DNA from 2 places in the Roseovarius sp. MBR-78 genome. Region 2 is predicted to be linked to the other one. Evidence: riboswitches for the same ligand, from Rfam matches in the RefSeq annotation. Region 2 holds a riboswitch; the other holds the start of a gene.
The links. A riboswitch is a leader RNA that binds a small molecule or an ion and turns the genes downstream of it on or off. The one in region 2 is predicted to bind cobalamin.
Positions count from the first base shown of each region.

Region 1: another riboswitch for cobalamin. It lies ahead of ABIE58_RS07855 (TonB-dependent receptor plug domain-containing protein); the one in region 2 lies ahead of ABIE58_RS04545 (hypothetical protein).

Region 1 is NZ_JBEPPX010000007.1:142,986-148,499, reverse strand. It holds gene ABIE58_RS07865 (FecCD family ABC transporter permease) at 1-42, opposite strand, end outside; gene ABIE58_RS07860 (ABC transporter substrate-binding protein) at 39-818, opposite strand; gene ABIE58_RS07855 (TonB-dependent receptor plug domain-containing protein) at 865-2,676, opposite strand; cobalamin riboswitch at 2,811-3,017, opposite strand; gene ABIE58_RS07850 (NnrU family protein) at 3,118-3,789, shown strand; gene ABIE58_RS07845 (ABC transporter transmembrane domain-containing protein) at 3,871-5,514, shown strand, end outside.
Region 2 is NZ_JBEPPX010000004.1:97,375-102,888, reverse strand. It holds gene ABIE58_RS04560 (YggS family pyridoxal phosphate-dependent enzyme) at 1-55, shown strand, start outside; gene ABIE58_RS04555 (L,D-transpeptidase family protein) at 317-811, opposite strand; gene ABIE58_RS20330 (DUF1127 domain-containing protein) at 996-1,331, shown strand; gene ABIE58_RS04545 (hypothetical protein) at 1,558-1,839, opposite strand; cobalamin riboswitch at 1,933-2,136, opposite strand; gene ABIE58_RS04540 (heavy metal translocating P-type ATPase) at 2,260-4,767, shown strand; gene cueR (Cu(I)-responsive transcriptional regulator) at 4,782-5,198, shown strand; gene ABIE58_RS04530 (amidohydrolase family protein) at 5,294-5,514, shown strand, end outside.

The DNA of each region.
Region 1 (5,514 bases), on a different contig from region 2:
CGCCGCGACCAGCGCCGAGAGGGCAAGCGCGAGCGGTCTCATTCCAGCCCCTCGCGCGCGCGCACCAGTGTCTCCACCGCGCCAAGCACATGCGGCGTGCCGCAGATCCAGTCGGGCGAGGTGATGCGCAGCCCGGCGGTGCCCGCGCTCAGCCGCTCGAGCGCGGGATGGGCCATGACCGCCTCGGAGCGCGAGGCACCGGGCAGCGGCTCGGCGCGGATGAGCAGCTCGGGCGCGGCCATCACCAGCCGTTCCAGCGCCAGCGTGCCGCCGCCGCGCAGGCCAAGATCGCGGGCGATGTTGTCAAAGCCTGCCGCGCGCAGGATATCGTCCGCGAGCGTGCCGCCGCCGAGGCTGTAGCCGTTGGGATGATAGAGCGCGGCGCTATGGCTTGGCCCTTGGCGGCGCAAGGCGGCAAGGCGCGCGTCAAAGCGGGCGATGAGCGCGCGGCCCGCCGCCTCGCGGCCCAGCACCCCGGCCATCTGCGCGATGCGCGCGCGGGTATCGTCGAGCGAGCGCGCGGTGTCGAACTGTTCCACCCGCAGGCCGATGCGGCGCAGCATCCCCACCGTGGCCGGATCGCTATAGGCCCCGGCCAGCACCAGATCGGGCCGCAAGAGATAGACCTCCTCGGCGCGGCCCTGATTGGCGGGAAAGGCGCGGGCCTCGCGGGCCATGGCCGAGCTATGCGGATCGGCGGCCAGGCGCGACACCGAAACAAGCTGCCCCGGCGCGGCTAGCATCATCGCAAGCTGATCGGTGCACAGGTTGATCGACACGACGCGCGCCGGGACCGGATCGGCATGGGCCCGCGTCATGGTGACGGCCCCCGCAAAAGCGAGGGCCAGAACAAAGGGTACGAGCCTAGAACGACGCACGAAGCCCCACAAAGGCCGACCGGCCAGCGGTGTTGAACCCGCCCGCCGTTTCGTAATCCTCGTCAAAGAGGTTCTCGACGCGGATATAGGCGGTTGTGCTGTCGGTCAGGGCATGGCTCAGCCCCATGCCGACGAGGGTATAATCACCCACCTTGTTGTTCGCAGGCGCAAAGGCGCTCGGGTCTACATCGGCAACGTGGCGGATATCAAAGCTGCCCGACAGGCGATCCGACAGGGTGGCGTCGAGCCCGATGACGGCGTCATGCTTGGGCGTGCGCGGCCTCTGCTGCCCATTGGCCTCTTCGGAGTCGGTGAATGTGTAGTTCGCGTAGAGGCTGAGGAACGCGTTGATTTGCGCCTCTGCTGACAGCTCGATCCCCCTCGACGTGGTTTCGCCGGGCACCTGTCCGAAACAGCCAGAGCCCGAGCCGCAGGCGATGGCGCCTGGATCGAAGTCGATCAGGTCATCAATGGTAATGTGAAACAGCGTGGCCTCGATCCGGCCATTTCCGAAGAGCCGCTCGACACCGATCTCGTAGCTTTCGCTGTCCTCAGGTTTCAGGTTCGGGTCGCCGAAGGCGCTGAACCGCTCGAAAAGCGACGGCGCGCGAAAGCCGGTCCCGGCAACCGCGCGCACCGCCCAGTCATCACCGGGACGCCAGACGGCGGCGGCGCGGCCCGTCAACTCGCCGCCGAATTCGCCGTCCTCGTCGTGGCGCAGCGCCAGCGAGATGTCGACTGTGTCGCTTGCGGGCAGGATCCATTCCACCGTCGTCGCGAGATTGTCGTTGGAGCCGCTGGTATCTGCCTTGAAGCTTTCCTCGGTATATTCGAGACCAAAACTGAGCGTGCCAGCCGATCCGATATCCGCGCTTCCGAGATAGGCGAATTCGTCGCGCTCGCCGTCAAAGCGCGGGGTGAAGGCCCCCGGTGAGGTATCGCGCCGCTCGATGTCGAAATAGCCATAGGACAGTTCGTGATTGATCGCTCCGGTTTGCAGTCGGGCAAATCCGCGCAGGCCGAGTTCCTCTGTCAGAATCTGCCCGGCGGTTCCGCCGAACGGATCGAAATCGGCTTCGTTGTCGCGGTAGATCATGGAGCCGCCGACCGTCAGGGCGTCGGTGGCGTCAACCTCGCCCGAGAGCGTGAGCATGTCCTGCTCGAACCCGTCATCCTCGGAATTGTTGGCGTTGGCCGAAAAGCCGTCGCTGTCGATACGGTTATAGCTCAGCGCCACCTCGCCGCGCGCGCCGCGATAGCCGAGGTTGAGCGCGCCGGTCGTGGTGGAGAACGCGCCCGCCTCGGCGCGCACCTCGCCCGACAGCCCATCGCGGCTGGGCTGCCATGTCGTGATGTCGATCACGCCGCCGATCGCCTCGGAGCCGTAGAGCGCCGATTGCGAACCCTTGAGCACCTCGATCCGCCCGAGGCCCGCCCCGGTGAGCCCGCCGAAATTGAACTGGTTCTGCGTGCCCGACGGGTCTGACATGTCGATACCGTTGATCCGCACCCCGACATAGCGCGCGGGCAGGCCGCGCAACTGGATCGAGGAAGACGCCCCGAGCGGGCCGTTGCTGGTCGAATTGACACCGGGCAGCCGGTCGAGCCGGTTGGTGAGCGCGGTGTCGGAGGTTTCCACGTCGCGCCCGTTGATGATCTCGACCGAGGCACCGGTGCGGGCGATCTCCTGTGGTGTGAGGCTGCCCGAAACGGTGATCGTGTCAAGCTCGAACGCTTCTTGGGCGACGGCGGGGGCCGTCGCGAGGGCGCAGATCGCGCAGGTGGCAAAATATCTCATGTCTTGTCCCCCAATGCCTGATTTGGCATCGTTTCAAGTCGTATCGGTCATTGGAAAGGACATGCCCCCTCCGCAGACGGTGAAAGTGCCACCACTACGGAAAGGTCCGTTATCCACGGCGCGCCCCGCGCCCGGATAGGGTGATCACTTCGGCAGGTCTCCTGACTTGCGGGTCATCGCTTGGCCGGACCTTCCCACACCCGAGGGTGCAGTGGTGTATCCCGGCTTCGCTCGCCGCTTACAGTTGCGGGGGCAGTCACGGAATTGATCCAAAGGCCGGATCGCACCGTATTCCCTATTATCCGGGAGTTTATTCCCGGACCGAAGCAGCCCCGCGATACGCCCCGCGCGGGATTCGCGCAAGCGAAAATCACGCTTGCCGCGCTGGTTCCGTGCGCGCTAAGCCAAGCTCAGGCACGGGTGGTAAAGGGGGCCAAGGGCATGGGCTGGGCAGAATATATCCTTGCGCTGGCGATGTTTTTTCTCAGCCACAGATTGCCATTGAGGCCATCGGTCAAGGCGGCGCTGGTGGCGCGGCTGGGCGCGCGCGGCTTTGGGCTTGGCTATTCCGCCCTGTCGCTGGGGGTGCTTTACTGGGTGATCGTGGCGGCGGGGCGCGCGCCGCATGTGCCGCTCTGGGGCTGGGCTGCGTGGCAGGGCCATGTCACGCTGGCGGTGATGCTGGCGGTCTGCCTACTGGTGGCGCTGGCGGTGGCGCGGCCCAACCCGTTCTCTTTTGGCGGGCGCGAGGGGGCGGGGTTCGACCCCGCGCGCCCCGGTCTTGTCCGCTACACGCGTCACCCGCTGCTTTGGGCGCTGGCGCTTTGGGCGGGGGCGCATCTGCTGCCCAATGGCGATCTGGCGCATGTCGTGCTCTTTGGCCTTTTCGCGGGGTTTGCCCTGCTGGGGCGATGGATCGTGGATCGTCGCCGCAAGCGCGTGATGGGGGCAGACTGGGCGCGGCTTGACACTGCGCGCCGTGCCGGGCCGCTCTGGCCGCCGCGCCCCGCCTCATGGCCCGCCACGGGGCTGCGCCTCGCGATTGGCCTTGCGCTCTATGGTCTGCTCATCGCCGCGCACCCGCTTGTGATCGGGGTTTCGCCGCTGCCCTGAGCGGCCTGCGACCAATCGGGGCACTTGACCCCGCCCGCCGCACTCGCCAAGAACCGGTGCAGGCGGAACGGAGAGAACAAGATGGTGCGCAAGGCCGAGAACGGGGCCGATCTGCTGGATCGCGAAAAATCGCGGCGCGTGAGCGCGCTGGCAGAGCTGTGGCCGTTCCTGCGACCCTATCGCGCGCTGCTGGTGGCGGCCATATCCGCGCTGGTGCTGACGGCGGCTGTCGCGCTGATGCTGCCGATGGCGGTGCGCCGGGTGGTGGATAATTTCGGCGGCGAGGATGGCGGGCTTCTGGATCGCTATTTCGGTGCGGCGCTTGTTATCGCGGCGCTGCTGGCGCTGGGCACGGGGGCGCGGTACCTCTTGGTCTCGCGGCTGGGCGAGCGGGTGGTGGCTGATATTCGCAAGGCGGTGTTTGATCGCGTGATCGGCATGAGCCCGGCCTTTTATGAGCGGGTGATGACCGGCGAGGTGCTGAGCCGGATCACCACCGACACGACGCTGATCCTGTCGGTGATCGGTTCGTCGGTGTCGATCGCGCTGCGCAATATTTTGCTGTTCGTGGGCGGCATGGCGCTGATGCTGCTGACCTCGGCCAAGCTCACCGGGCTGGTGCTGCTGATCGTGCCGCTGGTGGTAGTGCCGATCCTGTTTCTGGGGCGGAAGATGCGGGTGCTGAGCCGCGAGAACCAGGACTGGATCGCGCAAAGCTCTGGCAATGCGTCCGAGGCGCTCTTGTCGGTGCAGACGGTGCAGGCCTTTACCCACGAGGCGCAGAGCCGCGCGCATTTCGGCGATGTGACCGAGCGCAGCCATGACGCCGCGCGCCGCCGGGTCAACACCCGAGCGCTGATGACGGTGATCGTGATCTTCCTCGTGTTCACCGGCATTGTCGGCGTGCTCTGGATCGGGGCGCGCGATGTGCGCGCGGGCGGGATGACGGCCGGCGCGCTGGTGCAATTCGTGATCTACTCGGTGATGGTGGCGGGCGCGGTGGCGGCGCTGTCGGAGATATGGGGCGAGATGCAGCGCGCGGCCGGCGCGACCGAACGGCTGGTCGAGCTGCTGCGCGCCGACGATCCGGTCAAAGACCCCACAGCCCCCGTGGCCGTGCCGCGCCCGGTGCGCGGCGAGATCGTGTTCGAGCGGGTGCAATTCGCCTATCCGGCGCGGCCTGAGACACCGGCGCTCGATGATTTCAGCCTGACCATCAAGCCCGGCGAGACGGTGGCGCTTGTCGGGCCGTCGGGGGCGGGCAAGACCAGCGTGATCCAGTTGATCCTGCGGTTCTACGATCCCGGTGCCGGGCGCATCACGCTGGACGGTGTGCCGCTGCCGGATATGGCGCGGCACGCGTTTCGCGGCGCGCTGGCGCTGGTGCCGCAAGAGCCGGTGATCTTTGCCGCCTCGGCGCGCGAGAACATCCGCTTTGGCCGCCCCGAGGCGAGCGATGCCGAGATCGAGGCCGCCGCCCGCGCCGCCCATGCGCATGAGTTCATCGCCGCGCTGCCCGAGGGCTATGACACCTATGTGGGAGAGCGCGGCGTGATGCTCTCGGGCGGGCAGAAACAGCGCATCGCCATTGCCCGTGCGATCCTGCGTGACGCGCCGGTGCTGCTTCTCGACGAGGCCACGAGCGCGCTTGACGCCGAGAGCGAACGCGCGGTGCAGACCGCCGTCGAGGCGATGGCGCAGACGCGCACCACCATCATCGTGGCG
Region 2 (5,514 bases):
GGCGACCCATGTGCGCGTCGGCTCGGCGATTTTCGGCGAACGGGATTACGGTTGATAGGGCCGCGGTTGGGCCTCGAGCCGCCATTCGCGTCTTGTCCCCGCGCGGAGTCAAGGCGTGCTTGCACGCCGCCGCGCGAGCGCCCGACCGCCCGGACGCTTCTGCAACGGCGCAATCCGCACAAACGTTCAAGTATTCGGCACCATAAATCGCCCACCACAACCGTTGCAGCGCCCATCCGCGGTCGGGCACCGCGCGGCTCTGCATGTCATATCGAACGTCCTCTTCACATCATGAGCCCCCCGTGCTGCATCGACATTACCGCACGATCAGCCGCGTCTCATACCGGATGCCCTGCGCGATCCGGCGCAGGTGGTCGGGGCGCAGCGCGATACAGCCCGCCGTCGGATAGCCCGGCCGCCGCCAGCGATGGATGAAGATGCAAGATCCGCGCCCGCGCGTGGCCTGCGGCCAGTTCCAGTCGGTCACGATCACCAGATCATAGAGCGGATCGGCGCGGCGCAGCGCCTCGTGGCTGTGGGCGTAGGGCGCGCGCACCATGAGGTTGTAATCCTCATCATTGGGATCGTCCGACCACAGGTCACCGGGGCGAATCGGCACCGCCCAATCCGTGGGCCGCGCCATGCGGTCGGGGCGATAGAGCATCCCGACGATCCGGTGGATACCCCGTGGCGTCGCGCCATCGCCCTCGCGCTTGTCGCCCGTGGGGCCCCCGCGCCCGATGGTGCACGGATAGCGCCGCCCGCCAAAGCGCAGCGCGGTTGGGGTCAGAACAAGATCAAGCGGCGTCATGCCCCTTGCTACCATGTGCCACCGCCCGGTCCAGAGGCTTTCGCCGCGAACATTGCCTTTCTGCGGCGTCACGCCCCCCGGCTGCCTTTACATTCTGTGCAGGTGGGCATCAGGGCGTGCTGAAAAACTGTGCTTTTGCCTGACGTTAGGTCAGGCTCTGCCATGCGTTTTCTGCATAGCAGAAATGTTCACGCCCGCTATTGTGCAACTGCAGAAAGACGCTATCTTCCAATCAAGCGAGGGCACACAGGGTGGCCTTGGCGATAAAAGCGAACAAGATCGCAAGGAAAAGAAGATGGCACAACCGATGGTCACGCGATACGGGATAGCCCCCACGGCGTGGGGCGGGCTTCGTGAGACAGCTAATGCCGCATTGCAGCGTGTCAATGCTTACCTCGCCTATCGGCGGACGGTGCGCGAGCTTTCCGATCTCACCGGGCGTGATCTGGCCGATCTTGGCCTGCATCGCAGCGAAATTCGCCGGGTCGCCTACGACTCGGTCTACGGCGCAAGGCGCTGAACGGAATACGGATGCGCCTCTCCTCCTCCCTGGCGCATTCGTGAAGGTCTCGGGTTCTCTCCTCCTCCCTAGAACTCGGGGCCAGACGACGGGGCCGAATAACGGTCCTGAAAGATAGCGGAAGGTCTCCTCCTCCTCCCTGAGGCCTGACGCGATACAGAACGGCGGCACCCTCCTCCTCCCTGGTGTCGCCGTTTTTGTTTCTCCCAACCGCAAGCCAGCGATGTCAGTTGAGCCAGGCGCCCCCGCGCGCGCCCCTGCGGCGCTGCGCAGATGACGGGACGCAGGTGCACACCTCCCTGACACAGCCGACAAAGGCACGCGCGGCCGGGCTTTGCGCGTCGCGCGCGGCCTGTGTCTCAAGCGCATCCCGCGCCATCCGCGCGGTCACCGGGCCGGGGGTGGCGAACACCCATTCAAGAAACCCAAGGCGCGCGGCATCAAGCGCCTGCGCGCCCTGCGCCGGGCTGTCCTCAAGCGCGTCGATGATTCGGGAAAGGGCCGTCATGCTCATGTCTCCCCGGCCACACCCCGGGCCGGATGGGGCGAGGGCGTGGGGTGCGGGGGCACGGGCGGCTCACACACCCACATCGCCCACCGCGATTTGGCGTTTGTCCTGGCTGGTTTCCGGGCTTGGGGTGGCGGGCGTTCGGCCCATGCGTCGGCGGCACCTTCCCGGGCCGGTCCCGGCCCAGTGGCATATCGCCGCGACGCCCACCCTTACCGTTGCGGGGGCAGCGCCGGTCTCTCACCGGCTTCCCAATTCTCCGCCCCGAGGGGCGGCACCATGACCCGTGAAGCGTAGCACAGCGCCCTGCCCTCGCAAGCGCAAAGGCGAAAGGTTCGGGCGAAAAGCGGCATGGCCCTTGACCCTCCCGTTACTGGAAGGCCTATATCCCCGGTAGTCACCAGAAACCGGAGCGCCAGCATGTCCCATACGCAGCAGATCAAGATCTCTCTCGACGGGTTGTCCTGCGCCTCTTGCGTGCGCCGGGCCGAGACGGCGATTGCCGCGCTTGACGGGGTGACGCGCGCCGAGGTCAACCTCGCGGGCGAATCAGCCCTGATCGAGACGGATGGCAGCACCGCGCTCAAGGATATCGCAAAGGCGCTCGACAGCGCCGGATACCCGATGCGCACCGCTGTCACATCGCTCGCGCTCGACAAGATGTCCTGCGCCTCCTGCGTGAGCCGGGTCGAGGCCGCTCTGGCCGCCGTGCCGGGCGTGATCGAGGCGCAGGTGAACCTTGCCACCGAGCGCGCGCGGGTGGTTCATGCCGACGGCATGACGCGCGCGGGCGACCTGATCGCGGCCGCCACTGCCGCTGGCTATCCCGCCCGGCTTCTGGACGCGGGCGAGACGCACGGCGCCGCCGCGCGCAAGGCCGACAAGGCACACGACCTGGCCCGGCGCACGGTGCTGGCCGCCGCGCTGGCGCTGCCGGTCTTTGCGCTGGAAATGGGCGGCCACCTGGTCCCGGCGCTGCATCGGCTGATTGCCGATACGGTCGGGATGCAGGCAAGCTGGGTGCTGCAATTCATCCTCACCACGCTGGTTCTGGCGGGGCCGGGGCGGGGCTTTTACCGCGTCGGCATTCCCGCGCTCATGCGCGGCGCGCCCGACATGAACAGCCTCGTGGCGCTGGGCACCGGCGCGGCCTATGGCTTTTCGGTGGTGGCCACCTTTGCGCCCGGCCTGCTGCCAGAGGCGGTGCGCGCGGTCTATTTCGAGGCGGCGGCGGTGATCGTGGTGCTGATCCTGCTGGGCCGCTGGCTGGAGGCGCGCGCCAAGGGCCGCACCGGGGCCGCGATCGAGCGGCTGATGGGGCTTCAGGCGCGCACCGCGCGGGTGATGCGCGACGGCACCCCGCAAGAGGTGGAGATCGACGCCATCGTGCCCGGCGATATCGTGCTGGTCCGCCCCGGCGAGCGCCTGCCCGTCGATGGCGAGGTGACCGAGGGCACGGCGCGCGTGGACGAGAGCATGATTACCGGCGAGCCGGTGCCGGTGGCCAAGGGCCCCGGTGACGCGGTCACCGGCGGCACGGTGAACGGCGCGGGCAGCCTCAGCTTGCGCGCCACCCGCGTGGGTGCCGAGACCACGCTGGCGCAGATCATCCGCATGGTCGAGGAGGCACAGGGCGCGAAGCTGCCGATCCAGGGCATGGTGGACCGGATCACGCTGTGGTTCGTGCCGGTGGTCATGGCGGTGGCGGCGCTCACCGTGGCGGCGTGGCTTATCTTTGGCTCGGGGACGGGCGTGACGCTGGCGCTGGTGGCGGGCGTTTCGGTGCTCATCATCGCCTGCCCCTGCGCGATGGGGCTGGCCACGCCCACCTCGATCATGGTCGGCACAGGGCGCGCGGCGGATATGGGGGTGCTGTTCCGCAAGGGCGACGCGTTGCAGCGGCTGGTGGATGTGGCCGTGGTCGCGCTCGACAAGACCGGCACCGTCACCCAAGGCCGCCCCGAGATGACCGATCTGGTGCTGGCCGAGGGGATGGACCGTGCCGAGGTGCTGCGGCTGGTGGCGGCGGTCGAGGCGCGCTCCGAGCATCCCGTTGCCACCGCCATCACCCGCGCGGCAGAGGCCGAGGGGGCCCGCCCCGCCGAGGTGGCGGATTTCGAGGCGATCCCCGGCCACGGCGTGCGGGCCAGGGTCGAAGGCCGCGACGTGCTCGTGGGGGCGGATCGGCTGATGACGCGCGAGGGCATCGACATCGGCCCTCTTGCCGGAACCGAGACCGATCTGGCAGCGCGCGGGCGCACCGCGCTCTTTGCCGCCATCGACGGGCGGCTGGCCGCCGTCATCGCCGTGGCCGACCCGGTGAAACCATCGAGCGCCACCGCCATCGCCGCGCTGCGCAAGGCCGGCCTGCGGGTGGCGATGATCACCGGCGACAAGCGCGAGACGGCGCTGGCCATCGCCCGCGAGACCGGCATCGACGAGGTGGTGGCGGGCGTCCTGCCCGAGGGCAAGATCGACGCGATCGACCGGCTGCGCGCGCATGGCCCGGTGGTCTTTGTCGGGGACGGCATCAACGATGCGCCGGCGCTGGCAAGGGCGGATGTGGGCATTGCCATCGGCACCGGCACGGATGTGGCGATCGAGAGCGCCGATGTGGTGCTGATGTCGGGCGACCTGACCGGCGTGGTCAACGCCGTCGAGGTCTCGCGCGCGACCATGCGCAACATCCGGCAGAACCTGGCCTGGGCCTTCGGCTATAACGTGGCGCTGATCCCGGTGGCGGCGGGGGTGCTCTACCCGGTCTTCGGGGTGCTGTTGTCGCCGGTGCTGGCGGCAGGGGCGATGGCGCTGAGTTCGGTCTTCGTGGTGTCGAACGCGCTGCGGCTGCGGCACCTGCGCCCGGTGATGGAGACGCGGCCCGCCGCGCGCGCTGAGGCCGGGGCCGCGCGCCCCGTCCCGGCGGAATAAGGCGGGGGGCGAAGATGAATATCGGCGATGTCGCACAGCGCACGGGCCTGCCCGCCAAGACCATCCGCTATTACGAGGAGATCGGCCTCGTGCGCCCGCTGCGCGAGACCAACGGCTATCGCCGGTTCCGCGAGAGCGACGTTCACAAGCTGGGCTTTCTGGGCCGCGCCCGCTCGCTCGGGTTTTCCATCGAGGATTGCCGCGGGCTGCTTGCCCTTTACGAGGATGCAGGCCGCGCAAGCGCCGATGTCAAGCGCATCGCCGCCGCGCATCTGGCGCGGATCGACGCCAAGATCGCCGAGCTTGACGCCATGCGCGCCACGCTCTCGCACCTGGTTGACGCCTGCGCGGGCGATCACCGCCCCGATTGCCCGATCCTCTCGGATCTCGCGGTGGATGAGGACAAGGCCGAAAGCCACGAGCCAACCTGACACGGGAAAGCGGCACCGGATCGCCCCGGTGCCACCCGGTCTTCGATGTCTTCCGCCACCCCGCTTGAGATGGGACCGGGTCGTCTCTTCCGTGATTGTGCCGTGTCGTGTTAGTGTTGTGTTTTATTGTCTCGAGGAGTGAATTGATGGCACGCCAAATTCCTTTCATCGACATTCACACGCACCTGTTCAACGGGCGCTACCTGCCGCTGCACGGCATATTGCGATCATGGGGCATTCCTAGAATAACCGCATGGGCTCTTTCGGTCCTTCTTGTGCCGCTGGTCGGCAAGAGCCGGTTCGCCTCCGGCCGTCG